3 regions of the Rhizobium sp. 05N430 genome follow, and region 2 is predicted to be linked to each of the others. Evidence: riboswitches for the same ligand, from Rfam matches in the RefSeq annotation. Region 2 holds a riboswitch; each other region holds the start of a gene.
The links. Region 2 has a riboswitch for thiamine pyrophosphate ahead of thiB (thiamine ABC transporter substrate binding subunit). Riboswitches for the same ligand answer to the same signal wherever they lie in the genome.
Positions count from the first base shown of each region.

Region 1: it holds a riboswitch for thiamine pyrophosphate, as region 2 does, so the genes downstream of both, AC1DJO_RS05725 (ABC transporter permease) here and thiB (thiamine ABC transporter substrate binding subunit) in region 2, are expected to answer to the same signal.
Region 3: it holds a riboswitch for thiamine pyrophosphate, as region 2 does, so the genes downstream of both, thiM (hydroxyethylthiazole kinase) here and thiB (thiamine ABC transporter substrate binding subunit) in region 2, are expected to answer to the same signal.

Region 1 covers NZ_JBFTMO010000002.1:410,643-421,137, reverse strand. Annotated here, with positions in the region: gene AC1DJO_RS05730 (ABC transporter substrate-binding protein) at 1-435, opposite strand, end outside; gene AC1DJO_RS05725 (ABC transporter permease) at 469-1,209, opposite strand; TPP riboswitch at 1,322-1,424, opposite strand; gene AC1DJO_RS05720 (outer membrane protein) at 1,566-2,198, shown strand; gene AC1DJO_RS05715 (hypothetical protein) at 2,379-2,624, shown strand; gene AC1DJO_RS05710 (sugar ABC transporter substrate-binding protein) at 2,699-3,628, opposite strand; gene AC1DJO_RS05705 (sterol desaturase family protein) at 3,797-4,831, opposite strand; gene AC1DJO_RS05700 (LacI family DNA-binding transcriptional regulator) at 4,977-5,987, shown strand; gene AC1DJO_RS05695 (sugar phosphate isomerase/epimerase family protein) at 6,006-6,839, shown strand; gene AC1DJO_RS05690 (Gfo/Idh/MocA family oxidoreductase) at 6,840-7,838, opposite strand; gene AC1DJO_RS05685 (NAD(P)/FAD-dependent oxidoreductase) at 7,877-9,100, opposite strand; gene AC1DJO_RS05680 (MocE family 2Fe-2S type ferredoxin) at 9,106-9,420, opposite strand; gene AC1DJO_RS05675 (ROK family transcriptional regulator) at 9,627-10,495, shown strand, end outside.
Region 2 covers NZ_JBFTMO010000004.1:270,346-280,840, forward strand. Annotated here, with positions in the region: gene AC1DJO_RS11775 (hypothetical protein) at 1-470, opposite strand, end outside; gene AC1DJO_RS11780 (ABC-F family ATP-binding cassette domain-containing protein) at 572-2,395, opposite strand; gene AC1DJO_RS11785 (thiamine diphosphokinase) at 2,399-3,055, opposite strand; gene AC1DJO_RS11790 (MarR family winged helix-turn-helix transcriptional regulator) at 3,098-3,625, opposite strand; gene AC1DJO_RS11795 (MDR family MFS transporter) at 3,741-5,276, shown strand; TPP riboswitch at 5,331-5,445, shown strand; gene thiB (thiamine ABC transporter substrate binding subunit) at 5,495-6,517, shown strand; gene thiP (thiamine/thiamine pyrophosphate ABC transporter permease ThiP) at 6,517-8,154, shown strand; gene AC1DJO_RS11810 (thiamine ABC transporter ATP-binding protein) at 8,141-8,851, shown strand; gene AC1DJO_RS11815 (M48 family metalloprotease) at 9,104-10,495, shown strand, end outside.
Region 3 covers NZ_JBFTMO010000002.1:652,672-663,166, reverse strand. Annotated here, with positions in the region: gene AC1DJO_RS06880 (extracellular solute-binding protein) at 1-1,161, shown strand, start outside; gene AC1DJO_RS06875 (carbohydrate ABC transporter permease) at 1,231-2,160, shown strand; gene AC1DJO_RS06870 (carbohydrate ABC transporter permease) at 2,157-2,999, shown strand; gene AC1DJO_RS06865 (ROK family transcriptional regulator) at 3,039-4,277, shown strand; gene AC1DJO_RS06860 (sugar phosphate isomerase/epimerase family protein) at 4,312-5,166, shown strand; gene AC1DJO_RS06855 (sn-glycerol-3-phosphate ABC transporter ATP-binding protein UgpC) at 5,189-6,250, shown strand; TPP riboswitch at 6,292-6,388, shown strand; gene thiM (hydroxyethylthiazole kinase) at 6,442-7,245, shown strand; gene thiE (thiamine phosphate synthase) at 7,242-7,877, shown strand; gene thiD (bifunctional hydroxymethylpyrimidine kinase/phosphomethylpyrimidine kinase) at 7,874-8,686, shown strand; gene AC1DJO_RS06835 (YdeI/OmpD-associated family protein) at 8,718-9,326, opposite strand; gene AC1DJO_RS06830 (carbohydrate ABC transporter permease) at 9,393-10,241, opposite strand; gene AC1DJO_RS06825 (carbohydrate ABC transporter permease) at 10,234-10,495, opposite strand, start outside.

The sequences.
Region 1 (10,495 bases), on a different contig from region 2:
CAGCATCCGCTTCAGCATCGCGTCTTCAAAGCCGGTGACGGAAAAGCCGACCTTCTTGCCCTTCAGATCGGCAAGACTCTTGATCGGTCCATCGGCAAGCACGGTGACGGTGTTGAGCGGCGTCTCGACCAGCGTGCCGACCCGCACCAGCGGCAGTCCGGCTTCGTGGTCGAGGTAGAGGTTGGGCTGGTAATGGATGCCGATATCAGCCTGCTTGGCGGAAATCAGCCGCGGCACCGCCGAGGGATCGGCAGGCGGGATGAGCTCGACATCCAGCCCTTGCGCGGCAAACAGGCCCTTCTGCCCGGCGATGACCAGCGGTGCGTGGTCGGGGTTGACGAACCATTCCAGCATCACTGTCAGCTTGTGGTTGGCAAGCGACGGCGAAGCGAGCGCCACAAGGGCAAGGAAGGTGGCGGATATCAGACGCAGCATGTTTGCTCCATGAATGTGCAGTTTGAAAATCGTTCAGCGCGTGGTTGCCCACGGCGTCCAGCCGGAGGTGAGCCTGTCGACCACCACCCGGCAGATCAGCGTCATCGCCGCCAGCACCGCCATGGCGGCAAAGACCATGTCGGTCTGCATGCGCGCATTGGCCTGGACCATGACGAAGCCGAGGCCTGCCGACGCGCCGACCCATTCGCCGATCACGGCGCCGAGCGGCGCCAGCGGCGCAGCGATCCTCAGACCTGAAACGAGTGCCGGAACGGCAAGCGGCATCCGGATGCGGACCAGCGTCTGCCAGTGGCTGGCATTTGTCAGCGATACGGCATCGAGGATATCGCGCTCGGTCCTGCGCAGCCCGTCGGCAAAAGCCGAAGCGACGGGAAAAAAGATGATGATCGTTGCCATGGCGACCTTGGAAGCCATGCCGAAGCCGAGCCAAATGACCAGGATCGGCGCCAGCACAAAGACCGGGAAGGCCTGCAGGATCAGCACCAGCGGCCAGACCAGCGCCCCGGCGGCCGGAAAGGCCGACAGCACGAAGGCCGCCGCCGCACCTGAGATTGCTCCGCAGACGTATCCCAGCACGATCTCAAGCGCCGTCGTCAGGCTCTGCTCCAGCAGGAACAGCGGCTGCCGCACAAAGACCGAAGCGACCGACAGCGGTGAAGGCAGGATGAAATGCGCCGGCGCAAACAGCCAGATGACCACCTGCCAGATCGCAAGCAGCAAAACTGCACCATAGAGAGCGTTGAGAGGGCGCATCGTTCAGGTGTCAGTGGAAACTGAGGGGCGTGAGCGCAGCAGAACAGACATTGCGAAGCGATCTCCAGACGGCAATGGAGATCCAGGCAAAGCGAAGACGAAGGGAGATACCGGCGGCATCTTGTTCCGTTCCTACGCCGGCATGACCCGGATCAGGTTCAAGGGTCCGGCTCAGCGCCATCTCAGCATCGTCAGATGCTCCCCTCGGAATGGGCGGGAAACTGTCGCGTTTTCAAAGGACTGTCAATGGTGGATCCGCCGCCTGCGCAGCGCCCAGGCATTTGTGATCGAAAGGGCTAGAGACTTTTGGCCCAGGGCTACCTATCTAAGTGTCATGCAATTTAGGGAGACCGAATATGAAATTCGCTATTCTCACCGTTCTTGCTGCTTCGCTGGCGGGAATATCAGCCCAGGCCGCGGACCTGACACCACCGCCTGCGCCGGTTGAACCGGAGGCAATAACGCCGGTTTTCACCTGGTCGGGCCCTTATATCGGTGCCGAGGGTGGCTATAGCTGGACGACGTTCGATCCTGACGGTGCATCCAATGTCGACGCCAACGGCGGGATCCTGGGCGGCTTTGCCGGCTACAACTACCAGTTCGACAATAACTGGGTGATCGGCGTCGAAGGCGATGTCCTCCATAACTGGAACGAAGAGGACACGGCCTTTGGCTCCGTCGAGACGACATGGCAGGGCTCGGTCCGCGCCCGCGTCGGCTATGCCTTCGACAACGCCCTGCTCTACGGAACCGCCGGCTGGGCGATCGCACGGGCAGAAGGTCATCCGACCGGGGCTTCAGATGTTTCCGACACGCTGAACGGCTGGACGATCGGCGCAGGTATCGACTACGCCTTCACCCAGAACATCTTTGCCCGCGGCGAGTATCGCTATACCGACTACGGCAGCGGCAACTTCGGCGGTGCGGCGGGCGGTGATTTCGATCTGAACCAGAACACGATCATGATCGGCGTCGGCGTCAAGTTCTGAGGAGACGGAATGAAATGCGCGATCGCGGACGGCACGCCTTCACACGGCGTGACGCGAAGCTAGCCGTTTTCCAAAAGTCCGCTCTAGGTGTTCCAACATCCCCGTGGAAAACCGGAACACCGTGTTGCACTAAATTAGGACTTCGACAAAAGTCATTCCTCATGATGAGGAATGCTCACAATGCTGTCGGGTCTCGGGACAATCACCATTACGGACGAGAATTACAGCGAGCACGTGGCCTTCGAACTCGGTGAGCGTGACGGCCTGCTGTTTGGCGGCGAAGAGATCCTGCGGCGGGCACAGCGCGCCAAGAAGGTGTTTCTCTTCCTGCTGACATCGCGGCGCGAGTTGCGCATCCGCATTGCCAATGTCGAGCATTCCTGCGCCAATTTCGTCGTCATCAGCGAACCGCTTCCTGCCACCTGAGAGCGCGTGAAAAGGCCACGAGCGGGTCAGCGCTGCGTGGCCTTCATGACGCGGCCCGTGAGGCGAGCCGCGCCTCAGTTCAGATGTTCGAAGTCCGCCATGTTCTTCTCCGTCACCAGTTGGAACGGGATCCAGACCTCGCGGTCGATCTTTTCGCCCTTGATCGCCTTCAAAGCCGCATCGATCGAACCCTTGCCCTGACCCTTGGCATCCTGGAAGACCGTGACCTTCAGGTCGCCCGCCTTCATCGCCTGCAGGGCTTCCGGCGTGGCGTCGATACCGGCGACGATGATCTTCTCCGTGGATGCGCCGCCATTCTTCAATGCGGCGATGGCGCCGAGCGCCATCTCGTCGTTGTTGGCAAGAACGGCATCGAACTCCAAGCCCGATGTCAGCCAGTTGGAGACCAGATCGGCGCCGTTGACGCGGCTCCAGTTACCGACCTGCTCCTGAGCGACCTTCAGGCCGCTGCATTCAGGCGTCGCGATGACGTCATGGACGTCCTGAGTGCGCTGACGCGCGGCCTGGCTCGTCAGGTCGCCGATCATGATGACGACATTGCCTTTGCCGCCCAGAATGCGACAGACTTCCTTGGTCTGCAGCGTGCCGGATTCGGCCTCGTTTGAACCGACGAAAGCCTGTTGCTTGCCGAGTGTCGAAAGATCGGTCGGCTGAACGTTGACGTAGATCAGCGGGATGCCGGCATCCTCGGCAACCTTGCTGAGAGCCGGCGTGCCATCTGAATCGACGGGATCGACGATGATGGCCGAGACGCCGCCGGCAGCGAAATTCTTGACCTGGTCGAGCTGCTTGTTGACGTCCGTCGTCGCATCCTCGATCTGCAGCTCGACACCGACGGACTTGGCATAATCCTGCATGCCGTTGACGATCAGCGTCTGAAAATTGTTGGTGAGCGTCCCCATCGAAACACCGATACGATCGGCCGCGTGCGCCTGCCCAGCAAGCACCAGGGCAACCGCGCTGGTGGTCAGCAATTTCAGCATTTTCTCTCCTCCCAGAGATAAGGCGGCGCCAGCCGGCCGCAGGAAAACGTTAGCCGGGGAAGATCGCGCGGTCCGCGGAAAATTGATGAAAATCCCTCATTTGCAGGGATCCGGACAGCAAAAGGCCCGGCGGAGAAGCCGGGCCTGCGGGTCGTTCACCTGGGAGGATCAGCCAGCCTGCTGTTCGCGGCGCGCCTTCTTTTCTGCGCGGCGCCTGGCCTGCTCCATGAACCGCTTGTCCATGCGCTCCTGCGCTTCGGATGAACCATCGTGGAATGTGCCGAACCACTTGTCGAGCGGGATCACGCCATCGGCGTAGTTGCACTCGAAATACTTGTGGTGAAGGTAGTGGTCGTAGCTGTGCGTATCGATGGCGCTTTCCTCGCCGACGACGATCTTGTCGAAACCGGCATGGCCGGGCGCCGGTGCAAGGCCGGCATGCGCCAGATGAAAGATCGCATGAACCGGGTTCGACGGAACGATCCAATGGATCAGCACGCCGGAGAAATACAGCAGGTGCTCGATCGGGTGCATGGCAAGACCTGACCAGGGGCCGGGATTGACGTTGTTATGATGCAGCTTGTGGACGGCATGATAGAGCGGCGGCCAGTGGATCAGCCGGTGGACCAGATAGAAATGCAGGTCGCGGAATGTCGGGATCAAGAGCATGACCACGGCGCAATAGACCGGTTGCTCGGCGAATGAGACATAGGGAATGATGCCATTGGCAAAGGCCCACAATGTGAGCACTTCGAAAGCCGTCCAGAGCGGCACGGCGCTGGCGAAAGTCCAGATGACATTATCGACCGTCTGATTGCCGAACAGAAAGGCATCATTGCCGACGGAGGGCCATTTGGCATTGAACTTGAAGCTCGTTCCCTGCTTCTTCTGCATGTAGAGGCGCAGGTGGAACGCGCCGAAGAAGACGAAGACGATTGCGGCGTTGCGCACCAGCAGATAGGCAATCCAGCCGATCGAGAAGGTCTTTGCCGTCTCGAGCGACGGCGTTGCATAGAGCCAGAGCAGCGTGCCGATCGCCGCATAAAGCACGTTCCACGGCATCAGATAGCCCGGATAGCCGAACACCCATTTCAGGAAACGGAGCGGCTGCACTGGCCAGATGAACACAGGCGGATACTGAATAAGCTTGGAAGGCGCCCAGTCGCCGCGTTTGTTGCGCTTCCCGTAAAGTGTGTCGTCCATCTGATATCCTCCAACTCGTGCCGGAAAATTACCGCAGCAATAGTGCCGTTTCCCATCGCTGTCTTGATGTGTTTTGATCAACTGAGCGATTTCGCCAGAGGCGCTGCAATGCTTGACTGTCGAGCGGAGTTTTGGGGAGGTTTTGATGAAAAAGACGACACTGCAGGATGTCGCCACAGAGGCCCGGCTTGGCATCGCCACCGTCGAGCGCGTCATCAACGGCCGCGGCGGCGTCACCGAGAAGACGGCAGAAAAGGTGATCCGTGCGGCCAAGAAACTTGGCTACGGCGAGCGCTCGACGGAAACGCATCGCGGCGCCATCCGCATCGAGGTCATTCTGGTGCGCCCTGAAACCAGCTTCTTCGCCCGCTTGAACCAGGCCTTCGAGCGCATTGCCGCATCGCTCGACCGCGCCGTCATCCTGCATCGCACCTTCATCAAGGAAAGCGATCCGATCGGCATGGCCCATCACATCGCCAATCCGAGCTTTCGCCGCTCCGGGCTGATCATCTGCGCGCAGGATCACCCGAAGGTCATCGAGAGCCTGCGGCGTGTGCGCGCCGCTGGCGTCGAGGTCGCCCAGGTCGTCACCCGCTGCGACGACCCCGAGGTTCCCTATCTCGGCATCGACAATTATGCCGCCGGGCGCAGCGCCGCCTATTACATGTCCGGCATGCTGGCTGCCCGGCGCGGAAACTTCGCCGCGATCTGTCATAGCGGGGCCTATTCGAACCATCGCCAGCGCATCCAGGGCTTTTCCGATTACCTCACCGAGAAGGGTGCCAATGGCCACGCGGTATCGCTGGTGATGATGGGACGCGACGATGATCTGCAATGCGCCGAACTGCTCGGCGAGGCGCTCCGCCGCGATCCTGAAATCATCGGCGTCTATTCGGCCGGCGGCGGCGACGAAGGTGTCGCCATCGTCCTGCAGCAATGGGCCAGGCAGCGTGATATCTTCTGGGTCGGACACGAGCTGACCGAGAAGAAGAAGCGCTATCTGGAAACCGGCCTGCTGGACATCTGTCTCGACCAGGCGCCCGAAGTGCAGGCGCGGCGCTCCGTCGATCTCATCCTGCGCAAGCTCGACATCATCCGCACCGAGGTCATCACCGATCCGGTGCGCTTCATGACCGTCAGCGCCCAGAACCTCTAACTAACGACGAGGCCAGCAATGCAATCCCTCACCGTCTTCCAATCCCTTTGGGCCATGGAGCTTCGAAGCGCACTCACCCCGGAGCGCGCGCTCGAGGAGAATATCGGCCTGATATCCGAGGCCGGTTTCGACGGCGTGAGCGCGCATTGGTATGACCGCGCCTATGTCCGGCCACTTGCCGCTTTGCTGAAGGACCACGGCTTGAAGGCGGAGGGGCAATGCTTTCCGAAGACGATCGACGAGCTGAAACCGGCGCTGGAAAATGCCGCAGAATTTGGCGTCGCCCATCTTTGCCTGCAGCCGGACGTCCGGCTGCGCCGGATCGAGGATTGCCTGCCGCTGCTGGAGGGTTGGCATCGGCTTTCAGAAGAGGCCGGCATTCCGGTCTTTATCGAGACACATCGCGACCGGATGACCACCGACCTGTTCTTCACCCTCGACCTGATGGACCGGCTTCCGGATCTGAAACTGCTCGGCGATCTCTCGCATTTTCTTGTTGGCCGCGAGTTCGCCTGGCCGGTCTCCGATGAGAACCACGAAATGATGCAGCGCGTTCTCGACAGCTCCTGGGCCTTTCATGGCCGCGTTGCCTCGCGCGAGCAGGTGCAGATCGAGATCTCCTTCCCGCATCACCGGCCGTGGGTCGATCTGTTCATGGGCTGGTGGGACTACGGTTTCCGCAGCTGGCGGCAGCGGGCAGGCGCCAGCGACACCCTCGCCTTCACCTGCGAGCTCGGCCCGAAACCCTATGCCATAACCGGCCGCGACGGCGAAGACAGCACCGACCGCTGGCAGGAGGCGCTGTTTCTGAAGGACGAGATCCGGGCGCTCTGGGCCCGGACTGCCGCGTGATCAGTAGAAATCGGGCTTTTCGTGTTGCGGGACCGCCACCCGCTCGCCCGACTTCCAGGCCTGAAGGCAGGCCTTGGTGACCTGCATCGCCATGAAGCCATCCCAGGCGCTGGCGCCGGTTGGCTGCCCGGTGAGTATCCCGGACGTCCAGGCTTCCAGCTGTGCCCGGTAGGCCTGCCGGAACCGCGGCCGCCAATCGGGCGGGGTGCGGAAACCGTCATGGCCCTTTGCGCGAAGCATCGTATGCGGGGACGGATCCAGCGATACGGTTCCGTCCTCGCAGACGAGCTCGGCGCGCACGTCATATCCGTATTGGGCGTCAGTGAAGACCTCGATGTCGATGACGACGCCCGATGCGGTCTGCAGCAGGATGAATTGCGGCTGGCGGTTCGGCGCATTCCGCGTCGGCGGCGGGCTGGTGACGAAGGCCGAGGCAATCTCTTCGTCCAGCAGGAAGCGGGCAATATCGAATTCGTGGCCTGCCGAATTGGCAATCACCAGATCCGAGGTCAGATAATCGGGCGCCACTGCGTTGCGGTGAATGCAGTGGAGAAACAGCGCACGGCCGAGTTCGCCCGATTGCAGCGTATGCTTCATCTCGCGATAGCCGGGATCGAAGCGGCGCATGAAACCGACCTGCACCAGACGGCGCCTGGCATTGGTTTCGGCACTGATGATCGCCTCGGCATCCTCGATGCCAGCCGCAAGCGGCTTTTCCACCAGGACCGGCTTACCGGTGGCAATCGCCTTCAGCGCCAGCGCAGCATGCGTTTCATCGGGCGAGCAAACCATGACGGCGTCGACATCCGGGTCGGCGATCAGCTCATCCGCACCGGCAAAGACACGGGCACCTGAGGCCTCGCCAACTGCGATCGCGCGCTCCCGGCTGAAATCCTGAACAGCGGTGAGCCGCGCATTGGCTACACCTTCAGCAAGGATCGCCGCATGGTCACTCCCCATCACGCCGGTGCCGATGATGCCTATCCTGACCTCTGTCATCGATGTTCCTTTCGGGATTCCGCTTTAGGGAATTCAAGCTAAGCGCGCGGCAACAGCGATTTCAAGTTCACCGACACCTGCGAAAGGTCTGTGGCATCGGGTTTTGCCCGCTTGGCGATCAGCATTTCGGCGAGGCGGATATCCTTGGCGATGCGATTGCCGGGTCCAAAGCCGCTGGCGGCAAGCAGGCGCCCGTCTTCGCCGAGGTGGAAGAGAATGAATGTCCCGGGCTCGATTTCCCGGCGCACGCTCGTAACCGCGCCGTCGGCGAGACCGGCGATCTGCAGCGTGCAATCATATTGATCCGACCAGAACCACGGGACGGCCTCGTAGGGGCTGACAGCACCCAGCATGCCGGCGGCCGCATGCGCGCCCTGATCCTGCGCATTCCGCCAGGCCTCCAGCCGGATTCGCCTCGCGTCATAGGGAAATGAACAGCAGTCTCCAGCCGCAAAAATTGCCGGATCCGAGGTTTGCAGGCTGGTATCGACGGCAATGCCGTTCTCGACGGTGAGACCGGCCTTCACAGCCAGTTCGGAGCGAGGTTGAGCGCCGATGCCCACCACCAGCGTACCGGCTTTCAGGATTTCACCGGTGATGAGGGCCAGGACGACACCATCGCTGTCACCGGATAGCCGCTCGATACCGGCGCCGCACACGATCCGCACGCCATTGCCTTCGTGAAGCGCCTGGACCTTTGCGGCGATCTCCACAGGCACGCCCCGCATCAGAATGCGCGGCAATGCCTCGATGACAGTGACCTCAAGCCCGCGCTGGCGGGCAGCCGCCGCTAGTTCGAGGCCGATAAAGCCCGCGCCGATGATCGCGACGTGGCCGCCCGCCGACAGCCGCGCAGCAAGGCCCGCCGCATCGTCGTGGGTTCGCAGATAGAAAACATGCTCGAGCCCCTCGGCCGCGGGCAGGCGCCGCGGGGCCGCACCGGTTGCGATCAGCAGCCTGTCGTAGGGGATTCGCCGGCCGCTTGCCAATTCGACGGCGCGGCGCTCGCGATCGATCGCAGTGGCGGCATCGCCGGCGATGACCACGATTCCGTGTTCGTCATATTGCGACCGCCCTGCGATAAACGGCGGCTCAGCGCCATCGGGCGCCAGCATATGCTGCTTGGAAAGCGGTGGCCGTTCGTAGGGCAGATGCCGCTCGTCGCCAATAAGCGTGATCGATCCATCGAAGCCCTGATCGCGTAGCGCGAAGGCAGCGCGCGCGCCGCACTGGCCGCCGCCGATGATGACGAAATGCTGCATCGGCGTCATTCCAGTCCGAGAAACACAGCGCCGTCTTCGACCTTGACGGGATAGATCCGGAGGTTGACGCAGACGGGCGCGCCCCTTGCCTCGCCGGTGCGATAGTCGAAGCGTCCGTTGTGTTTCGGACATTCGACGATGTGGTCCATGACCAGACCATCGGCGAGATGAACCTTCTCGTGGGTGCACATCCCATCCGTCGCATAAAAGCTGTCATCGGGGCTGCGGTAGACGGCGAAGGTCTTTCCGCCGTGATCAAAACGGATCACGTCCTCGTTCTCGACATCATCGATCTCGCAGGCCTTCACCCAGTTGCTCATCCGATCCTCCCGAATTCATCGCGTTTGATCAGAACCTAGGCGATCGGCCGGAAAATCGCGGTCAGATTCTTGATCAAAACCCATCAATTCGAACGGCGGGAATAGCATCTCGACAGGACCAAAACAGCATGCGGGAGCTATTTATGAAAACCATTTGACTAAATAAAAACTCGGTGCCAAGCTGATGACATTCTGAGGGCTGTGGCATGACATTGCGTGGTACCAATCAGGAATCAGGGCGTCCGTATAACCGGCGTATCGTTCTCGAAGCGATCCGGTTGAACGGTCCGGTGACGCGCGCAGACATCGCCAAGCGCGTCAGCCTGACGGTGCAGACAGTCTCGACCATCGTTCGCGAACTCGAAGAGCAGGGCTACATCCTCTCGGTCCGAGAAGAGCCGAGGGGGCGCGGTATTCCGCCATCGGTGCTGACGATCAATCCGCAGGGCGGCTATGTCGCGGGCATCCACCTAACCCCGCTCGGTATCGACGCGGCACTGGTCGATCTCAACGGCAATATCGTCGAGAGCGCCTATCGCACCGCGCCGAATGTAGCGCCCGATCTTGCGTTCCAGCTGATCGGCGAACTGGTCTCAGAACTTCGCGCCGGTGGCAGCAAGCGCATCCTGGGAGCCGGCATGGCGCTGCCGGGTCCCTTCGGCATCGATTCCATGAGCTTCATCGGTGCGACGACAATGGCAGGCTGGAAGGACGTGCCGCTCAAGGAGCGGCTGGCGGAAGCCGCCGATCTGCCTGCTTTCATCGACACGGACATGGCCTGCGCGGCACTCGGCGAACAGCTCTACGGAATTGGCTCGCAATTCTCCAACTACTACTATCTCTATTTCGGCGTCGGCCTCGGCGGCGCCATGGTTCACGACGGCGCAGTGATGCGCGGCGGCTGGGGCAATGCCGGCGAAATCGGCCATATCCCGGCGGTACCGGATGGCGAGCCCTGCCCCTGCGGCAACAGCGGCTGCCTGGAACGCTATCTTTCTCTCGACGCCTTCAATCGCCGCGGCGTGTCGCAGCAAATGTGGGCCGAGGAAATCCGGCCGATCTTCCACAACGCCGT
Region 2 (10,495 bases):
ATGGCAATGGTCTTTTCCTTGCCCTGATAGGTCAGCGTGATCGTCTTGCCGTTGATCGCCTTGACGGCAGTGCTGACTGTCGCATTGGTCATCTCGGTATTCGGCTTGGCATCCCAAGGGCGGTTGCCCTCGCCGGTCCCCTTCATCGATGCCGGAAAGATCATCACCTGCAGCGCGTCATTCGGCCCGCTACCCTTTGGCATCGAGCCGACGCCGACGAAATCGCCCGGCTTGATGTCATCGACGGCCGCCCGCTGGATGCCGCCAACCCGGAAGCCCGATTGCATGGCGATCGACTGGTCGGTTCCGTCGCGGGTCTTGATGGTCAGCACATCGCCGTTGAGGCTCTCGACGATGCCGCGAATGCGGACACGCTGCGTATCGTCGGCCTGGCTGGACTGAACGGCTGAAAAGCTGATGGCTGCGGCGGCGAGCGCCGTCAGAAATGCGGAAGAAAGCTTGCGAGACATATGACTATTCCTTGTCGCCACGATAGCAGGCATATCCCCCGGCTGCCGGAGCGGACTCTAGAGCCGCACCGGGACACCGGCGAATCAAGGAAACGTGAGACTCAGCCTTCGATCTCCTCCCTCAGCATTTCCAGCTCAAGCCATTCCTCTTCCATCTTCGTCACGCTGTCGCGCAGCTTTTCCATCTCCGCGGCAAGCCTGTTGAAGGTCGCCGGGTCCTTGGTGAACAGGTTCGGATCGGCCATCTTCGCTTCGCGCTTGGCGATCTCAGCCTCAGCCTTGGCCATTTCTTTCGGCAGGTTTTCGAGTGCGAACTTCTGCTTGAACGAAAGCTTGCCCTTGCCCTTCGGCGTCTCGGCAGAGGGCGAAGCCTCCGCCTTTACCTTTTCGGCAGCCTTCTCCGCCCTGCGACGCTCATCCAGCGCGCCTTTCCGCTGCGCCATCATGTCGGAATAGCCGCCGGCATATTCGATCCAGCGGCCATCGGGCGCATCCGGAACCGCAGGGGCGATCGTCGAGGTCACGGTGCGGTCGAGGAAGTCACGGTCGTGGCTGACGAGAATGACCGTGCCGGGAAAACCGGCAACGATTTCCTGCAGCAGATCGAGCGTTTCGATATCCAGGTCGTTGGTCGGCTCGTCGAGGATCAAGAGGTTGGTCGGCCGCGACAGGATCCGCGCCAGCATCAGACGCGCGCGCTCGCCGCCGGAAAGGTTCTTGATCGGCGTCCGCGCCTGCTCCGGCTGGAACAGGAATTCCTTCATGTAGCCGGTCACATGGCGCTGCTCGCCATTGACGAGCAGGTTTTCGCCGCGGCCATCGGTCAGGTAATTGGCCAGCGTGTCGTCGAGGTTGAGTTCCTCGCGCTTCTGGTCGAGCGTTGCGATTTCGAGATTGGTGCCGAGCTTCACGGTGCCGCTGTCGGGCGCCAACTGGCCAGTCAGCATCTTCAGCAGCGTCGTCTTGCCGGCACCGTTCGGGCCGACGAGACCGATGCAATCACCGCGATGCACGCGAATAGAAAACGGCGTGACGATGGGCCGCTCGCCATATGTCTTGGTGATCTTGTCTGCCTCGATCACCAGCTTGCCGGATTCCTGCGCATCCGAAACGCTCGCCTGGACACTGCCTTGCGGACCCTTGTGGCCGCGATATTGCGAGCGCATGGTCTGCAGTTCACCGAGGCGGCGCATGTTGCGCTTGCGGCGCGCGGTAACGCCATAGCGCAGCCAATGCTCTTCACGCTCGATCGCCTTGCCGAGCTTGTGCTGTTCCAGCTCCTCGGCCTCCAGCACCTGATCGCGCCAGACTTCGAAATGCCCGAAGCCACGATCCAGACGCCGCGAAGTGCCGCGATCGAGCCAAACGGTCGCCGTCGAGACCTTTTCGAGGAAGCGGCGGTCATGCGAGATCAGTACGAGGGCGCTGCGCGTCTTCTGCAGCTCGCCTTCCAGCCATTCGATGGTCGGCAGGTCGAGATGGTTGGTCGGCTCGTCGAGCAGCAGGATATCCGGCTCCGGCGCCATGACGCGGGCAAGTGCTGCGCGGCGGGCTTCGCCGCCAGAAAGGTTCTTCGGGTCTTCCTCGCCGGTGAGGCCGAGATGCGACAGAAGATAGGTGACGCGATAGGGATCGTCGCCCGGCCCAAGCCCGGCCTCGGCGTAGGCCTGCACCGTTGCAAAACTTCCGAAATCAGGCGCTTGCTCAAGATACCGGACCGTCGAGGAGGGATGACGGAACACCTCGCCGGATTGCGCCTCGGCAATGCCGGCCGCGATCTTCAGCAGCGTCGACTTGCCGGAACCGTTGCGGCCGACGAGGCAGATCTTGTCACCCGGCTCGACCTGCAGGCTTGCGCCCGCCAGCAACGGCGCGCCGCCGAAGCTCAGAAAGATGTCGTCCAGTTTGAGAATGGGAGGCGCCAAGGATCAGACTCCGGAAAGGTCATAGGGGCGGGCAAGGACGATCGCGCGGCCACTGCCGAGCGTGAACCGAACCTTGCCTTCTGCCACATTGGAAATGGTACGCGACGAGCCGAACGGCAAATGGAAATCCGAGAGCGGATAGCGCGCGTTTTCGATGAAGAGACCGCGCAATTCGCTGAAACCGGGAACCGAGAACAGGCTGTTCTTCGGCAGGTCGAGCTCGATGGAACCTGAAAGAAGCGGAACCGCTTCCTCCAGCCCCGAAGTGAGCAACAGGTCGATACCGTGTTCGGCGAGGCTGACGGCATAGAGGAGGTGCTGAAGCGCATGGTCGGACCGCTCACCCGCCAGCGCACCCGCAAGGATCAGCCGTTTCGCGCCACGGGCTATCGCTTCGGAAACAGCGATCTCGCCATCCGTCGAGGCCTTGGCTGCCGGGTATGGCTGCTTCGGCACACCCGGAAACGCACCTTCGAGATCCGGTGCGGTGGAATCGAAATCACCCACCCAGAGCTCCGGCACGACACCGAGCTCTGCCGCATGCCGCATGCCGCCATCGGCGGCTATGAAGCGGCTGCCGGCAATCGCATTTCGCAGCCGCTCTGTCGGCGTCAGCTCGCCGCCGAGCAGGATCGTGAAGGTCGTCTGGGTCATGGGCATTGCCCATAGCGCAAAGCAGGGGTCGAGGGAAAGGGGCGGGGCTTAACCGGGCGTGCCCTTATCGCGCCGTTCGAAGGCTTTTTCATAACCGTCGATAAAGCGCTCATAGAGTGCTGCGAAGGCATCAACGTCCGTGTCGCTCCAGCCGTCGAGGATTTCGGTTATCAACGACAGCTTCTGCGCCCGGATTTCCGACAGCAGCCGCTGGCCGATCGGCGTCATCACCACGACGATGCGCCGCGCATCGGCTTGCGATGCTTCGCGGCGAAGAATGTTGCGGCTGACCATGTCGGCCACCACGCGGCTGGCGCGAGACGGATCGATCCGCAGCATGTCGGCAATCATCCCGACAGTCACTTCATCGGCCGGCTGCGCCCGGCGCACGGCGTCAAGAACATCGAGATGCGAGAGCTCGAGATCCGGCGCCACGCTCTGGATTGCCAAACGCCCGATCAGCCGGCGCCCGGTCATCAGCTTCATGCGTGTCATGCTCTGGCCGATGCTGGAAACGCTTTCGTTCTCCAGTGACAGCGGATCAAGCTCGTGAATGCGGGCGGGTTTCTCGTTCATGCGCCGAGCATAACAGAAGGCTTGCGCGAAGGAAATATGCCTGCGTCATTCTGGTGTCATTGACATTTATATGCTTTTGTCACATAAATTGGCAATCAAGATTGGAACTGTCTTCATGGATATGCAGCTTGCCTCCCAGCCGCTCGTGACGGATCCCCGCCGCAGGCTTATTCTCTTCCTGTTTCTGATGACCGCGATGTTCATGGCAACGCTGGACAATCAGATCGTCTCGACGGCGCTGCCGACCATCGTCGGCGAATTCGGCCACCTCGAACGCTTCGGCTGGATCGGCTCCGCCTATCTGCTGTCGCTGAGCGCCGTGATGCCCGTCTATGGCAAGCTCGGTGACCTCTTTGGCCGCAAATACGTGATGATGACCGCAATCGCGATCTTCACCGTCGGCTCCGCCGTTTGTGGTCTCGCCGTCTCGATGAATACGCTGATCGCCGCCCGCGTGCTCCAGGGCCTGGGCGGCGGCGGCATCATGGTATCGATCTTCGCCGTCAATGCCGATCTCTTCGAGCCGCGCGAACGTGCCCGCTACCAGAGCTATTCCAGCCTGGTGCTGATGGCATCGAGCGCCATCGGCCCCGTTCTCGGCGGCATGATGAGCGATCTCTTCGGCTGGCGCTCGATCTTCCTCGTCAACGTCCCGATCGGCTTCGTCGTGCTGATCGGCCTTGCGCTGATGCTGCCCTATCGCAAGCCGCACCGCCGCCCGAAGATCGATTATGCCGGCGCCCTTCTGCTGGCGATGACGACGACGAGCATCGTGCTGATGGCCGACGGCAGCGAACTGTTCGGCTCGATCCTGGCGCCGCAGAGCCTGGGGATCATCGGTATCGGCGCGCTTTGCGCCATCGCCTGGCTCTTCGTCGAGCGCCGCGCCGCCGAACCGATCGTGCCGCTGTCGCTGTTCCGCAACCCGACCTTCCCGCTTCTCCTGATCATGTCGATCACCGGCGGCGGCATCGCTATCGGCATGGCCAATTACTTCGCGCTGTTCCTGCAGACGACCACGGGCCTGTCGCCCTCGCATGCCGGCCTGCTCTTCGTCATGTTGACCGGCGGCCTCGTCTGCGGCTCGCTCTTTGCCGGGCGCATGATCTCGCGCACCGGACGCTACAAGCCCTTCGCCATTGCCAGCCTCTCCTGCAGCGCTGTGGCGTTTGCACTCCTGACGCAGGTCCATGCCGGTACGCCGCTGCCGATTATCGGCTTGCTGATGATGCTGCACGGCATCGGCATCGGCTTGTCGCAGCAGGTGCCCGTCATCGGCGTCCAGAACGCCGCTCCGGCGCGTGACGTCGGCGCCGCCACCGGTTCCGTCACGCTGTCGCGCATGGGCGGCGCCTCGATCGCCATCTCCATCTACGGCGCCATCATCGGCTCGCAGCTGGCAAAGGTCGGCGTTTCCATCCCCGGCGTTACCGATATCGAGCAGCTGACGCCGAAGATGATGGCGGCCCTCCCGGAAGCCAGCCGCCAGGCTGTCGCCGATGCCTATGCCAGCGCTTTCACACCGCTGTTCATGACCTCCTGCGCCTTTGCTCTGATTGGATTGATTGCAGCGCTTTCGCTGAAACCGGTCCAGTTGCCGCGCCACGGCGAGACCAAGAACGCGGCCGCGGCCGCCGAAGCCGCCGAGTAGCGGCAAGGGCGCGCTGCGCCCTTGTCATAAAGCCTGCATCGCTATACATCTGCCAACGCTCTAACGGGGTGCCCTGTATCCGCAAGGATATCTGGCTGAGAGGCTTTCAAGCCAACCCGCGGAACCTGATCCGGCTAACACCGGCGGAGGGATTAGACGCGTGACACCAGGCACCGCCCTTTTCCCCCATGACAAAACTTTTTAGGAGGAGGCGCGCCATGCCCGGCCGCAAACCATTGATCGCATCATTCGCCACGGCTTTCCTTGCCGCAACCGTCACTCTGTCGCAGGCGAAGGCCGCGGACAAGACGCTGACGGTCTACACCTACGAGAGCTTCACCTCGGAATGGGGCCCCGGCCCCAAGGTCAAGGAAGCCTTCGAGAAGACCTGCGCCTGCACGGTCAATTTCGTCAGCGTCGCCGATGGCGTGGCGCTTCTCTCACGCCTGAAGCTCGAAGGCGCCTCGACCAAGGCCGACGTCGTTCTCGGCATCGATACCAACCTGATCACCGAAGCCAAGGACACCGGCCTGTTCGACGCCAGCGGCGTCGATACCAGCGCCCTCAAGGTGCCGGGCGACTTCAAGGACGATGTCTTCGTTCCCTATGACTACGGCCACTTCGCCATCATCTACGACACGCAGACCATCAAGAACCCGCCGAAAAGCATGCAGGAACTGGTCGATGGCGACCCATCGCAAAAGATCGTCATCGAGGATCCACGCACCTCGACACCGGGTCTCGGCCTGCTGCTCTGGGTGAAGTCCGTCTATGGCGACAAGGCGCAGGAAGCATGGGCGAAGCTCAAGAGCCGCATCCTGACAGTGACGCCTGGCTGGTCGGAGGCCTATGGCCTGTTCACCAAGGGCGAAGCGCCGATGGTGCTCTCCTACACGACCTCACCGGCCTATCACATGGTCGCCGAGAACACCGACCGCTATCAGGCCGCCGCGTTCTCCGAAGGTCACTACATCCAGATCGAAGTCGCCGGCCTTCTCAAGAACGCGCCGGATAAAGAACTCGCCCGCGACTTCCTGAAGTTCATGGTGACGCCGGGTTTCCAGGACACGATCCCAACCAACAATTGGATGATGCCGGTCTCGGCCACTTCCACGCCGCTGCCGGACGCCTTTGGCAAGCTGGTCAATCCGTCCAAGACCTTCCTGATGAGCCCCGATGATGTCGCCAAGAACCGCAAGGCCTGGATCGACGAGTGGCTGACGGCCATGAGCATGAACTGATGCTGCAGACGGCTGCGGAACGGCGAAATGCGCTGGCGGGCGGGGCAATCGGCCTCGCCGCCATCCTGCTTTTCATCGGCATCGCCGCCATCTCGCTTGCTGCCTCCGGCGGAGGTTCTGCCTTCGCCGGCATCATCTCGGATCCCTACATTCTCCGCGTCCTGCGCTTCACGCTGCTACAGGCCGCCCTTTCGACCTTGCTCTCAGTCCTCCTGGCGCTCCCCGTCGCGCGGGCACTTGCCCGGCAGCCTAACTTTTCTGGCCGTATCTGGATCATCCGGCTGATGGCCGTGCCAATGGGATTGCCCGTTCTGATCGGCGCGCTCGGGCTCATCGGCATCTGGGGACGGCAGGGCCTGCTCAATACCGCATTGCTCAAGCTCGGCCTGTCCGAACCCGTCAGCATCTACGGCCTGACCGGTATCCTGCTCGCTCACGTCTTCTTCAACTTGCCGCTCGCCTGCCGGCTGATGCTCGCTGGCCTGGAGAGGCTGCCGTCCGAATACTGGCTGATGGCAAGTAATCTCGGCATGCGCCCGCGCGCCGTCTTCCGCTTCATCGAATGGCCGGCGATCCGCGGCCTGATCCCCGGCATTTCTGGGCTGATCTTCATGCTCTGCGCCACCAGTTTCACGCTGGTGCTGACGCTTGGCGGCGGACCAGCGGCAACGACGATCGAGGTGGCGATCTACCAGTCGCTGCGTTTCGACTTCGATCCGGGCCGCGCGGTAGCTCTGTCCTTGCTGCAGATTACCCTGACCGGCCTCATCCTCGGCGCCATGTCGTTTCTCCCCGCCAGCCGTGACGAAGGGCTGACCGCCGGACGCCACTCCATGCGTTTCGATGGCAGAATGCCAATGGCAAAATTGTCGGATGGCCTGCTCCTCGTCCTCGCCACGGCTTTTCTGCTTTCGCCATTGCTTTCCGTGTTGGTGGCGGGCCTGAGAGCCGACCTCCCAAAGCTGGTCGGCGAGCCGGTCTTCTGGCAGGCCGCAGCGATGAGCTGCGGCATATCCCTTTCCGCCGCCACATTGGCCCTTGTCGTGTCAGCAGCCCTGATCCGCGCCCGCCAGACCATCAGCGCAGACAAGCGCTCCAGGCGCGGCAGCCGCGCCCTCTACGCCGCGACGGGCGGAGCCTCGTCAATGGTGCTGCTGGCGCCTCCCGTAGTGCTTGCGACCGGCTGGTTCATGGCGCTCAGGCCATTTGGCGACGCCTCTGTTTTTGCGCCCGTCCTCGTCGTTCTGATCAACATGCTGATGGCCCTGCCCTTCGTCATGCGCGTGCTCGAACCGGCCTATCTCGTCCATCAGCGCCGCACCGCGCGCCTTGCGGCGAGCCTCGGCCTGACCGGCCTGGCGCGGCTGCGGCTCATCGACTGGCCGGGGTTGCGCAAGCCGTTGCTGACCGCCCTGTCTTTCGCTATGGCCCTGTCGCTCGGCGATCTCGGCGCTGTCGCCCTGTTCGGATCCGATGGTTTTGTCACGCTTCCATGGCTGGTCTACAGCCGCATGGGAAGCTACAGAACCAACGATGCCGATGGCCTTGCGCTGATCCTTGGCCTCATTTGCCTATTGCTGACGATTGCCGGAACATCCGGCCAGATGCGAGGACATGGTGCCGATGACGGCCGCTGATATCACCATGCAGAACGTCCGCCTGACGCTCGGCAGCCACGCCTTCCATTTCGATTGCACGCTGCCCCGCGGCCAGATCATTGCCGTGACAGGCCCATCGGGCGCCGGCAAATCGACCTTCCTCAATCTGCTGGCGGGTTTCGAGACGCCGGAGAGCGGCCGCGTTCTGCTCGCCGGACATGATGTTACCGGCAGTCACCCGGCCGAGCGGCCCGTCTCGCTTGTCTTTCAGGACAACAATCTCTTCGCTCATCTCGATATCTTCACCAATGTCGGACTGGGCATTAATCCGGCCCTGAAGCTCGCACCGGCGGACCGCAGCCGCATCGCGGCTGCGCTGGCGCAGGTCGGTCTGGAAGGCTTCGAAAAAAGGCTTCCTGCAACGCTTTCCGGCGGCGAAAGGCAGCGCGCTGCCTTCGCTCGCGCCCTTGTCCGCAAGCGGCCGATCCTGCTTCTCGATGAACCCTTTGCCGCCCTCGACCCCAGCCTGCGCAACGGCATGGCAGAGCTTCTGACGGCGATGCAGCGCGAGACCGGAGCGACCGTCATCATCGTTTCACATGACCCCGATGAGGTTCGCCGCATTGCACAGTATGGCGTTTTCATCGACCATGGCGCGATTGCGCTCGCCGCGCCGTTGAGCGAGTATCTGGCTGATCAGAGCACGCCCGCATTGCGGCAATTTCTGCAGGGCTGACGAATATCCACGCCGCGATGGCACTTTCGCCACAATTTCATCGGAGCGAAAGAACTCCTTAACCACGCTAAGCTTGCTAAATTACAACGGCGCCATAATTACGCAGAGTCTCGCTATGCAACCGATGCGGAAATCAGCTACAGCAATGACGTCTGTTCCCCCGTTGTGCAATGCGAGAAGCGGGATGGACGCCTGTTGAACCCCGTTGGAAGTGGCCGGATCGAACATTTGGCGAGCCGGCCGAAAAGCAAGATGACTCGGAGAGCCAGACTGGACAGCATGACGACGTGGACGAGACCCGCGCCTTCCAGGAACGTGCTATCCGCTTTGCGTCAACGGGGACGGCATGCGCTGCTTTTGACGGCAGCTGCCATGGCTCTCAACGGCTGTCAGTCGATCATCGAACAGTCCTACCAGCCGACGGTTTCCCCCTCGTCCAATCCGCAGATCGTCGATGAGGTCCAGAAGAACGACCCGCGCGCCGCCATGGGTGCGCGCGAGCATCCGCGCATCGTTGCGAGCTACGGCGGCGAATACAAGGATGCCAAGACCGAGCGGCTTGTTGCCCGCATTGCCGGCGCCCTGACGGCGGTTTCCGAAAACCCGAGCCAGTCCTACCGTATCACCATCCTGAATTCGCCGGCGATCAACGCCTTCGCGCTTCCGGGCGGCTACCTCTACGTCACCCGCGGCCTGCTGGCACTCGCCAACGACGCTTCGGAAGTCGCTGCCGTGCTATCGCATGAAATGGGCCACGTGACCGCAAACCACGGCATCGAGCGCCAGAAGCGCGAAGAGGCCGAAGTCATCGCCAGCCGTGTGGTCGCCGAGGTCCTGTCGAGCGATATCGCCGGCAAGCAGGCGCTCGCCCGCGGGAAACTGCGTCTCGCCGCCTTCTCCCGCCAGCAGGAACTGCAGGCCGACGTGATCGGCGTGCGCATGCTGGGTGAGGCAGGCTACGATCCCTACTCGGCGGCACGCTTCCTTGACAGCATGGCCGCTTACAGCCGCTTCATGTCGGCCGATCCCGACGCCGACCAGAGCCTCGACTTCCTGTCGAGCCACCCGAATTCGGCCCAGCGCATCGAGCTTGCGCGTGACCACGCCCGCGCCTTCGGCCAGGAAGGCAAGGTCGGCGACAAGGGCCGTGACTATTATCTCGATGGCATCGACGGCCTGCTCTACGGCGACAGCCCCGAAGAGGGCTATGTGCGCGGCCAGACCTTCCTGCATGGTGGCCTCGGCATTCGCTTCGACGTGCCGCCCGATTTCACCATCGACAACAAGGTCGAAGCCGTCATGGCGACCGGCCCGGGCGATGTGGCGATCCGCTTCGACGGCGTGGCCGATAGCAACAACCAGAGCCTGACAAATTATATCTCGAGCGGCTGGGTGACCGGCCTCGACCCGTCGACGATCCAGGCGACGACAATCAACGGCATGGAAGCCGCAACCGCCCGCGCCAGCGCCGACCGCTGGGATTTCGACGTGACCGTCATCCGCAACAACCAGCAGATCTTCCGTTTCCTGACGGCCGTGCCGAAGGGCAGCACAGCGCTGCAGCAGACGGCGGACGTGCTGAGAGCGAGCTTCCGCCGCATGACACCGGACGAGATGTCGTCGCTGAAGCCGCTGCGCATCCGC
Region 3 (10,495 bases), on a different contig from region 2:
AACGACAGTCCCAACAATGCCGACGCAAAGATCGCCGAAGGCTACCAGAAACTCTTCGTCGATTTCATCAAGAAGCATCCCGACTGGAAGCTGCAGATGCAGTTCATGTCGGCCGATATCGGCACCGAACAGGCCAAGATGCTCGAGCAGGCCAAGGCCGGCAACGCGCCGGATTGCGCCGCGGTCGATTCCTTCGTGCTCTCGCAGTTCATGGTCAATCACGTGCTGGCGGATTTCACGCCATACTTCTCGAAGGAAGAAGTGGACGACCTCTTCCCCTTCATCCGCGAGGGCATCACCGACAAGGACAAGAGCGTCCGCGCCTGGTGGTGGGATACCGACTTGCGCGTGCTCTATCGCAACAAGTCGATCGTCGCCGACGCGCCCCAGACCTGGGACGACCTGAAGAAGGCCGGCATCGCATCTGTCGGCGAAGGCATGGAGGGAATCCTCTTCAACGCCGGCCGTTATGAGGGCTCGACCTTCGACTGGCTCGCCAACTATTGGGCACTCGGCGGCAAACTGGTCGACGACACAGGCAAGCCGATCTTTGGCGAAGGTGAAAACAAGGAGAAGTTCCTCAAGGCGCTCAACTATTACAAGGACCTCGTCGATTCAGGTGCCGCACCGAAGCGCGTGACGACGATCGGTAACTATGACGACCTGAACGCGGCGGCTGCGGCCGGAACCACCGCCCTCTTCATCGGCGGCAACTGGCAATATGCACAGCTGAAGGCCACGCTCGACGACGAAGAGTTCAAGAACTGGACCTTCTCGCCGATCCCCGGTCCGACCGCCGACCAGCGCTCAACGGGAACCGGCGGCTGGACGATCGCATCCTTCGCCAAGGACAAGGACAAGGTCGAGATGTGCGCCAACCTCGCCCGCGAGGTTTATATGGGACCGGCAAACGCTCTGCAGCAGCAGCTTCCGACGCGCAAGTCGCTGTTCACGAAATATGATGTCTTCTCGACCGAAGCCAACAAGACCTTCGCCGACGCCCTGGTGAACGGTCAGGCGCGGCCGGGTGCACCGATCTATCCTGAGATCTCCAACCAGATCCAGATCATGATGGGTGACGTCCTCTCCGGCACCAAGAAGCCGGAAGAAGCACTGGACGGCGCGTTCAATGCGACGATGGAGGCTTACAAGCGTCTCTAGAGATTGTGATCGTGGCGGCGCCCGGAAATGGGCGCCGCCGGCATTCCCAAACCCGGACAGAGAAGCCCAATGAGCCCTATCGCCATCGAGGCCGTCAGCCCGCCTCACAGCAGATCGTTCATGCGCCGTTTCGCCGGGGCACCCTTGCCCTGGATCATGCCCGTGATCATCGTCATAGGCATCTTCTATCTCTACCCCGTCATCGACGTGTTCCGCCTGTCGTTCACCAATGCCACGCTGATCGGCGACAATCAGGATTATACACTCGGCTCGATCTCCAATGCGCTGAGCTCGCCGCAGCTGCCTGATATCCTGTGGGCAACGCTGATCTTCGTCGGCGGGAGCGTTATCGGCCAGCAGATCCTCGGACTTGCCGTCGCGGTCGTCGTCGTTCGAGGCGAAAAGCGCGGCCTGTTCGGCACGACGATCCTGCGCACCACGGCGCTTGTCGCCTGGGTAGTCCCGGGTATCGCCGGCGGCATCATCTGGCAGATGCTGTTTTCCGAAGCGCCTTATGGCGCGCTGAACAGCATCCTCAGAATGATGCACCTGCCCGCCGTCGCCTGGCTCTCGGATCCGTCGATCGCGCCCTGGTCGGCGCTGATATCCAACATCTGGCGCGGTGCGGCTTTCTCGATGGTCGTCATGTATGCGGCACTGAAGGCGATCGACCCCTCGCTCTACGAGGCGGCGGAAGTGGATGGCGCAACCGGATCGCAGCAGTTCTTCTTCGTTACCATTCCTCAGCTGCGCGCCGCGATCCTGGTCAACATGATCCTGATCACCATCATGACGCTGAACACCTTCGACGCGATCATCACGCTGACAGGTGGCGGTCCCGGCCGTGCGACGGAAGTGATCTCGCTTTACGTCTTCAACATCGTCTTCAGAAATTACGACCTGTCGGGCGGCAGCGTTCTCTCCGTGCTGATGCTGATCATCAGTCTCGGGCTCGCCTTCGTCTATGCGTCGTTCCTGCCCAAGGAGGAAGAGCAATGAGCGGGCGCACCGGCACGCGGTTTGGCGATTTTCTGAGCTATCTGTTCATGCTGGCGATGTTCGTTTTCTTCGCCGGCCCCCTCTCCTATCTGCTGTCGATGGCGATGCGCGACCGGCGCGAGATCTATCGCGGCGTCGCCCGCTACATCCCACACAATCCGACGATGGAAAACTTCGTCGCCGTTCTCAACAACAGCTATTTCCCGCTTTATCTGTGGAACGGGCTGAAGCTTGCGGCGCTCAGCGGTCTCGGCGTTCTCATCGTGGCGCTGCCTGCAGCCTATGCCTTCTCGCGCTTCCACTTTCGCGGCAAGGGCCTGTCGATGATGGGGTTGCTGCTCTTCCAGATGATCTCGCCGCTTGTGATCATGGTGCCGCTCTATCGCTACATGAACAAGCTAGGCCTGCTCGACACGCATTTTGCCGTCGTCATGGTCTATATCGCGCTCGGGGTGCCGCTGGCGACCTGGCTGTTGAAGAGCACAGTCGATAGCATCCCGCGCAGTCTTGACGAGGCCGCGATGATCGATGGCTGCAATCGCTTCTCGGTGTTCTGGCGTATCGTCCTGCCGCTCTCGGCGCCGGGCATCGCCTCGGTCTTTATTATCACCGTCATTGCCGGATGGTCGCAATTCCTCGTGCCTTTTCTGCTGCTGACCCAAAACAATCTGATGCCGATCGGCGTCGGTATCTTTAACTTCCGCGGCATGCAGACCGACTCGTCGATCCAGCTGCTTGCCGCCGCCTGCCTGATCTCCGTCGTACCGGCGATCGTGGCCTTCCTGTCGCTCCAGAGACTGATTCTCGGCGCGATGACCAGCGGCGCAGTCAAGGGATGAGACCGGTCTGATGCCGATGGAAGATGAAGGATCGCGACCATGAACCAGACCGCGGGCGTCAAGCTCTCCCCCGATCTATCGGGGGCAAATGTCGAAGATGCAGGCGAGCATAACCGCGCCGTCGTGCTGCGCTGCATCCACCGGCAGGCCCCGATTTCGCGGGCGGAGATTGCAAGACAGACCGGCTTCACCAAGCCGGCCATCGCCCGCATCGTCGACCGGCTGCTGGACGAGGGCCTGATCATCGAGGCTCGGCGCCGCCACGGTTTGCGCGGACAGCCCGCCATCGAGCTCGAGATCAATCCGGACGCGTTCTTCGCCATCGGCATCAATATCGACCGCGATCACCTGACCATCCTTGCCGTCGACGCGGTCGGCAATGTGCGTGCCCGCGTGCATCACGAAAAGCGCTACATTCTGCCTGCCGAATTCATGCAGCTGTCGGCCGACGCGATATCACATTTTCAGCGCAGCCGCCTGATCGACGACGCTCATCTGGCCGGTATCGGTCTCGCCATGCCGGACTGGCTGGGCGAAATATCCTTTCCAGGCAAGCCGGCCGACTATTCCGAATGGCTGGAATTCGACGTGCGCACCGCGATCGAAGGCCTGACGCAGCACCCCGTCTTCATCGAGAACGAAACCAATGCCGCGGCACTGGCCGAACTCGACTATGGGCTCGGCGCCGAAAGCCGCAGCTTCCTCTACATCGCCATAAATGCCTGCCCCGGCGGCGGACTGGTGCTGGATGGCAATGGCCACCGCGGCGCCATGGGCCTTAGCGGCGAAATCGGCTGGCTGCCGATTGCCGACGGTAAGGACGAGCGGGCGCAGAAGGTGCGGCTGCTCGGCGAGATCTTTTCCCTGTTCTGCCTTTACGAGTTCCTCGCGGAACACGGCATCAAGGTCAGCGTACCGCAGGATCTACTGACGCTCGATACGCGCGGAAAGCGGCTGGTCTCGCAATGGCTGCGGGAGATGAGCGCCCATTTGGCCGTCGCTGTCCGGCATATCGGCATGATCATCGATCCCGACGCCATCCTGGTCGGCGGGCGGCTGCCGATCCGCATGATCGACGAGCTGCTGCGCTATGTACATGAGCATCTCGATGCCGCCGACGCCGCTTTGCCGTCGCTTCACCGCGCCTCGCTTGGCGACGATGCTTCGGCGATCGGTGCTGCGGCCATGCCAATGGCGGCAGCGCTGATGCTAGCGTCGTCAGATGAGGTTCAACGCACGCGTTCACCCCTGAAATACATGGATCGCCTGAACAACTAGAACAGCCGCCGCGGCGGCGCCTGGGAGGATTTTGATGAAGATCGGTTTCTATACGTCGACGTTCAACGACCGGCCGCTGGAAGAAGTGGTCGATTTCGCGGCCTCCGCCGGTTTCGATGCCATCGAGATCGATGTCGGCGGGCATATCAAGACGCCCGACAAGGTCCGCTCTGCCGTGGCACTCGCTCGCGAGCGCAATCTCTACGTCTCCTCCATCACCTATTTCGGCAACCAGCTCGACGCCGACAATGCCAAGCGCAAGGATCTGCGCTCGCGCACCTCGGAATTCGCCCAGGCGATCGGCGAGGCTGGTGTGCCGATCTTTGTGATCTTCCCGGGACGCAACGATGAAGCCAGCGACGAGGCCAATTATGACGACTTCGCCGCCTACACCAACGGCCTGATTGCCGAGACGGCATCGAGCGGCCTGATCTTCGCGATCGAAAACTGGCCAGGGCCGAAGGACAATTTCGTCGGCACGACGCCGAGGGGCTACGACGAGCTGTTCAAGCGCATTCCAGACCGCCGCTTCGGGCTGGAATTCGACCCCTCGCACTTCCTGCGCATCGGCGTCGATCCCTATAAGGCGCTCGAGGACGTCAAGGACCGCATTGCCATCCTCCATGCCAAGGACACCGCGATCGATCCCGCCGTACAGCAGGCCGTCGGCTATCACGGCAAGGGCTGGTGGCAATACAAGCTGCCCGGCCTCGGCCTTCTTGACTGGACGAAATTCCTGCGCCAGGCCGTGAGCTACGGTTTCGACGGCACGATCTCGATCGAGCATGAGGATGCCGCCTACGGCTGGCCGGGCAAGGACCTGGAGGCCCGCAAGGAGGGCGAGCGCGTCGGCCTCGGCTTTCTCAGAAACACCTTGAACACGCTCTGATCGCGGCCTGGGGAGGACGACAATGGCTCATGTTTCCGTGAATAATGCCCGCAAGGACTATGGCGCGTTCAAGGCCATCAAGGGCGTATCGGTCGATATCCGCGACGGCGAGTTCGTGGTTCTCGTCGGACCGTCCGGCTGCGGAAAATCGACGCTGCTCAGGATGATCGCCGGCCTCGAGGGCATTACCGGCGGTGAGATCCAGATCGGCAAGCACATCGTCAACGAGCTGGCACCGAAGGACCGGGACATCGCCATGGTGTTCCAGAACTATGCGCTCTATCCGCATATGACGGTTGCCAAGAACATGGGCTTCTCGCTGCGGCTGAAGCGTATGCCGCGAGAGGAGATAGACAAGCGCGTCGGCAATGCCGCCAAGATTCTCGGCCTCGAAAGCCTGCTCGAACGCTATCCGAAACAGCTCTCCGGCGGCCAGCGCCAGCGTGTTGCCATGGGCCGGGCAATCGTGCGCGACCCGGCCGTCTTCCTCTTCGACGAACCGCTCTCCAATCTCGATGCCAAGCTGCGCGTCCAGATGCGCTCGGAGATCAAGGAACTGCACCAGCGGCTGCAGACGACGACGATCTACGTCACCCACGACCAGATCGAGGCCATGACCATGGCCGACAAGATCGTCGTCATGAAGGACGGCCGCATCGAGCAGTCCGGTTCTCCGCTCGATCTCTACGACCGGCCCAACAACCTGTTCGTCGCGGGCTTCATCGGCTCGCCCGCCATGAACTTCATCAAGGGCAGCATGACGGATGTGGGTTTCCGCACCGAAGACGGCATCATCCTCCCAAGCGACCGCCGTCCGGGCGATGCCGTAACCTACGGCATCCGCCCCGAACATCTCCGGCTCGACCCCGGTGGCATCGAGATCACCACTGTCGTCGTTGAGCCGACGGGATCGGAAACCCTCGTCATCGCCAGACTCGGTACGCAGACCATCAGCTGCGTCTTCCGCGAGCGGATCAGAGCAGCGCCCGGCGATGTCCTGAAGGTTGCGCCCATTCATGATGCCGTTCATCTCTTCGATGAAGGCGAGCAGCGTATCGTCAGCGGCGAGGCCCGGCTGAACTGATAGGGCGTGACAAGCCGCCGATAATTTGCGATGACGAAGGCGTTGAGAGACAGGGGCGTTCGCCGGAAGGCGGGCTGAGAAGTACCCTTTGAACCTGAACCAGATAATGCTGGCGGAGGGAGTCGCTCGAGGCCCTTCGCTTTCGTTCGTCCGGCCTCCGGCGTCTTGCCCCGCCCCACAAGGGACGCAAGATGACGACTTCGAGATCACCCGGACAATTGCTGACCGCGCTGCGCGCCGCGCCGCCGCTCGTTCACTGCATCACCAACTATGTCGCGATGAACATCGCCGCCAATGTCGTGTTGGCCGCGGGCGCCTCGCCCGCCATGGTGCATGCCGAAGAGGAAGCCGGTGAATTCGCGGCGATATCCGGGGCATTGACGATCAATATCGGCACGCTGTCGCCCGCCTGGGTGAGCGGCATGAAACAGGCGGCGAAGGCCGCTGCCCGCAACGGCAAGCCCTGGGTGCTGGATCCGGTCGCCCATTACGCGACGGGCTACCGCCGGGAGAGCGTTGCGGCGCTGCTCGATCTCAATCCGGCAATCATCCGCGGTAATGCTTCCGAGATCATCGCGCTTGCCGGCAGCGAAAGCCGCGGCCAGGGCGTCGACAGCCGCGATCCCGTCGAGCAGGCGGAAGGTGCCGCCCGCAGCATTGCCGCCCAGTATGGTGCTGCCGTTGCGGTCACCGGTCCGATCGATTTCGTCACCGATGGCGCGCGTGCTGTCAGGATCGCCGGCGGCTCGGCCCTCATGCCGCAGATCACCGCGCTCGGCTGCTCGCTGACCTGCCTGACCGGCGCCTTTGCCGCGATTGCGCCCGAGGAGACTTTCGATGCGACAGTCGCAGCGCTGGCAATGTTTGCCGTCGCCGGCGAACAGGCAGCGCTGGAAGCGAAAGGCCCCGGCTCCTTCTCCTGGCGTTTCCTTGATGCGCTCGCGGCACTCGACGGTCCGGGCCTCGACCAGGCGGCAAGGATCAGCCCGGCGTGAAGACCTTCGATCTTTCCCTCTATCTCGTCCTCGATCCGCATCTCTGTGCCGGATACGGGCTTGTCGAAACCGCGCGTGCCGCCGTTGCCGGCGGGGCGACCATCGTGCAACTGCGCGACAAGACGGCGGACACCCGGCAAATGATCGAAACCGGCCGGGCTTTGCAGCATGTGCTCACGGGCAGCAACGCGCTGCTCATCGTCAACGACGATGTCGAGGCGGCGATCGCGCTCGGTGCCGACGGATTGCATATCGGCCAAGATGATCTCGGCGCGATTGAAGCTCGCCGGAAGATCGGGCCGGACATGATCCTCGGCCTGTCGGTCGAGACGGCGGCGCTTGCCGCCGCGGTGGATCCCGCCATCGTCGATTATGCCGGAATCGGCCCGGTCTTTGCCACCGCGACGAAGCCTGACCATAAGCAACCGATCGGCCTGACAGGTCTGGCCGATCTCGTTCGTGCCTGCCCGGTTCGCTCCGTAGCGATCGGCGGGCTGAAGGCCGAGCATGTCGGCCCGGTGCTTGCCACCGGCGCCGAGGGCCTTGCGGTCGTCTCGGCGATCTGCGGCCAGCCCGATCCGCAGGCGGCGACCGCAGCCATCGCAGCCAGCATCAGAAAGGCACGCTCATGATCCGTAACGTCCTCTCGATTGCCGGGTCCGACCCCTCGGGCGGCGCCGGCATCCAGACCGATCTCAAGGCTTTCTCGGCGCGTGGCACCTATGGCATGGCCGTGCTGACGGCGCTGACCGCACAGAACACGACGGGCGTTTCTGCCGTGCAGACGGTCTCTCCGGCGTTTGTCGCTGAGCAAATCCGCATGGTTTTCGCCGATGTGCGCGTCGATGCCGTCAAGATCGGCATGATCGCCAATGCCGCGATTGCCGAGGCGGTCGCCGATGCCCTGCAGCCGCATCGCGGTATTCCCATCGTGCTCGATCCCGTCATGATCGCCAAGGGCGGCGCCACCCTCCTCGACATTGCTGCGATCGGCGCGCTAACCACGCGTCTCCTGCCGCTCGCAACGATGCTGACCCCGAACTTGCCGGAGGCGGCAGCGCTGCTCGGTGAAGGCCATGCCGAAAGCCGCGAGCAGATGCAGGATCAGGCGCGCAAGCTGCTGACGCTCGGCCCTGGAATGGTTCTCCTCAAGGGCGGCCATCTCGGCGGCAACGACAGTCCCGATGTGCTGGCGAGCGCCGATCACATCACCTGGTTCGAGGCACCGCGGGTTCCGACGAAGAACACCCATGGTACCGGATGCACTCTTTCCAGCGCTCTTGCCGCAGAGCTCGCCAAGGGCAAATCGCCGGAAGCCGCCGTTGCCATCGCCAAGCGATACCTCGCCGATGCGGTGGCGGCGGCAGGTCAACTCGGCGTCGGCTCAGGTCACGGCCCCGTCCATCACTTTCACGCCTTGTGGAACGAGCCGGACCTGTGAGACACCGGGACCGGCGAAAAAGCCGCCGGTCTCAACCCTTCTGCTTTTTTCCCTGCGGATAGATCGTCTCGCCCTTTTTGAGCATGGCGACGAAGCTCTCGATATTCCGCCTCCGGCCGGCTTCGGTCTTGATCTTGTGCATGCGGAATGCCAGCGCGAAACGGTTCTGCTCGCTGAGCTTTGCCAGCATGTCCCTCGCCTCCGGCTCGGCATCGATCGCCGCCTGCAGATCGTCGGGGATCTTCATGTTCTTGCCGCTGCCATAGGCACGGTCCCAGCGGCCGTCGGCCTTGGCGGCCTCGACCTCGCGCAGACCGTGACCGGTCATCCGGCCTTCACTGATCAGTCGTGCGACATTGTCGACGTTGATCTGGCTCCATGTTCCGTTCTTCGTGCGCCGGGTGTAGCGCTGCAAATAGCTCTTCTCATCGAGGCTCTTGCGCACCGCATCGATCCAGCCCCAGCAGAGCACGGCATCGATCGCCTCGACGGGCGTGATCGATGGCAGGCCCGAGGCCACCTTGAAGATGCGGATCCAGACCTCGTTTTCTTTATCGTGATACTTCGAAAGCCAGTCGTAGAATTCCCCGGCATTGCTGAATTCATGCACCTTGTCCGGATCGACGACGATCGGAGCCATTCGCTTTATCCCCCGTGAAGCCTGCGCCCGGCCATGGTAGCGGCCACGGCGCAAACTTCAACTCGCTCAGGACTTGACCGCTCCGGCCGTCAGACCGGCAATGATGTGTTTCTGGGCAAGGAAGAAGACGATGATGGTCGGCATGATCGTCAACGTGATGAAGGCCAGCACCAGCTGCCATTCGGTGCCGAATTCGCCGCGATAGACCATGATGCCGAGAGGCCAGGGATATTTCGATTCCGAATTGAGCATGATGAGCGGCAGGATATAGCTGTTCCAGCTGCCGACGAAGGAGATGATGCTAACCGTGGCGATGATCGGCCGCGATAGCGGTAGAGAGATGTACCAGAAGAAGCGCAGATAGCCGCAGCCATCGACGAAGGCCGCCTGGAACAATTCTTCCGGAAGGTTGCGAAAATAATTCCTAAACAAGAGAATGCTCATACCAAGGCCGAAGGCCACCTGCGGCAGCACCACGCCCCAATAGGTATCCAGCAATCCGAGATCGCGGATGCGGATGAAGAGCGGCAGAATGGCGGTGGCGGCCGGGAACATCAGCCCGAGCAGGAAATAGTTCAGCAGGAACGACGAGCCGAAGAAGCGCACATGCGCGAAGGTGAAGGCTGCCATCGACGAGACGATCAGCGTCAGCGACACTGTCAGCACCGCAATGACCAGCGAATTGAAGATCTGCAGCCAGTAGCGCTCGCCGAAAAGGATGTCAGTATAGTTCGACCATTGCCATGCGGCCGGCAGGCCGAACGGATTGACGCGCAAATCCCCCAGCGTCTTGAAGCCGCCAAGCGCCGTTGTCAGCAGCGGAATGAGCACGAGGGCGGCGATCAGCGTCAGCGAGACGTAGAGATAGACTTTCGTCCCCGTTTGCATGCGAATGGTGTCGGTCGTGTCAGTCATTGCGCATGAATATCCTTTTGTAGCCGAAGGCGAGCGTCACGCAGATGATGAACAGCACGACGCCGACGGCGCTGCCGAGGCCCACCTGCATGCGCATGACGCCGTAGGTGTAGAGGAAGGTGACCATCGTCTGCGTCGAGTTCGATGGGCCGCCGCCGGTCAGCGGCATGATCATGTCGAAAAGCTGCAGGGAGCCGATGACCGCAAAGAAGATCGACAGGCGCAGCGTCGAGCCGAGCAATGGCAGCGTGATG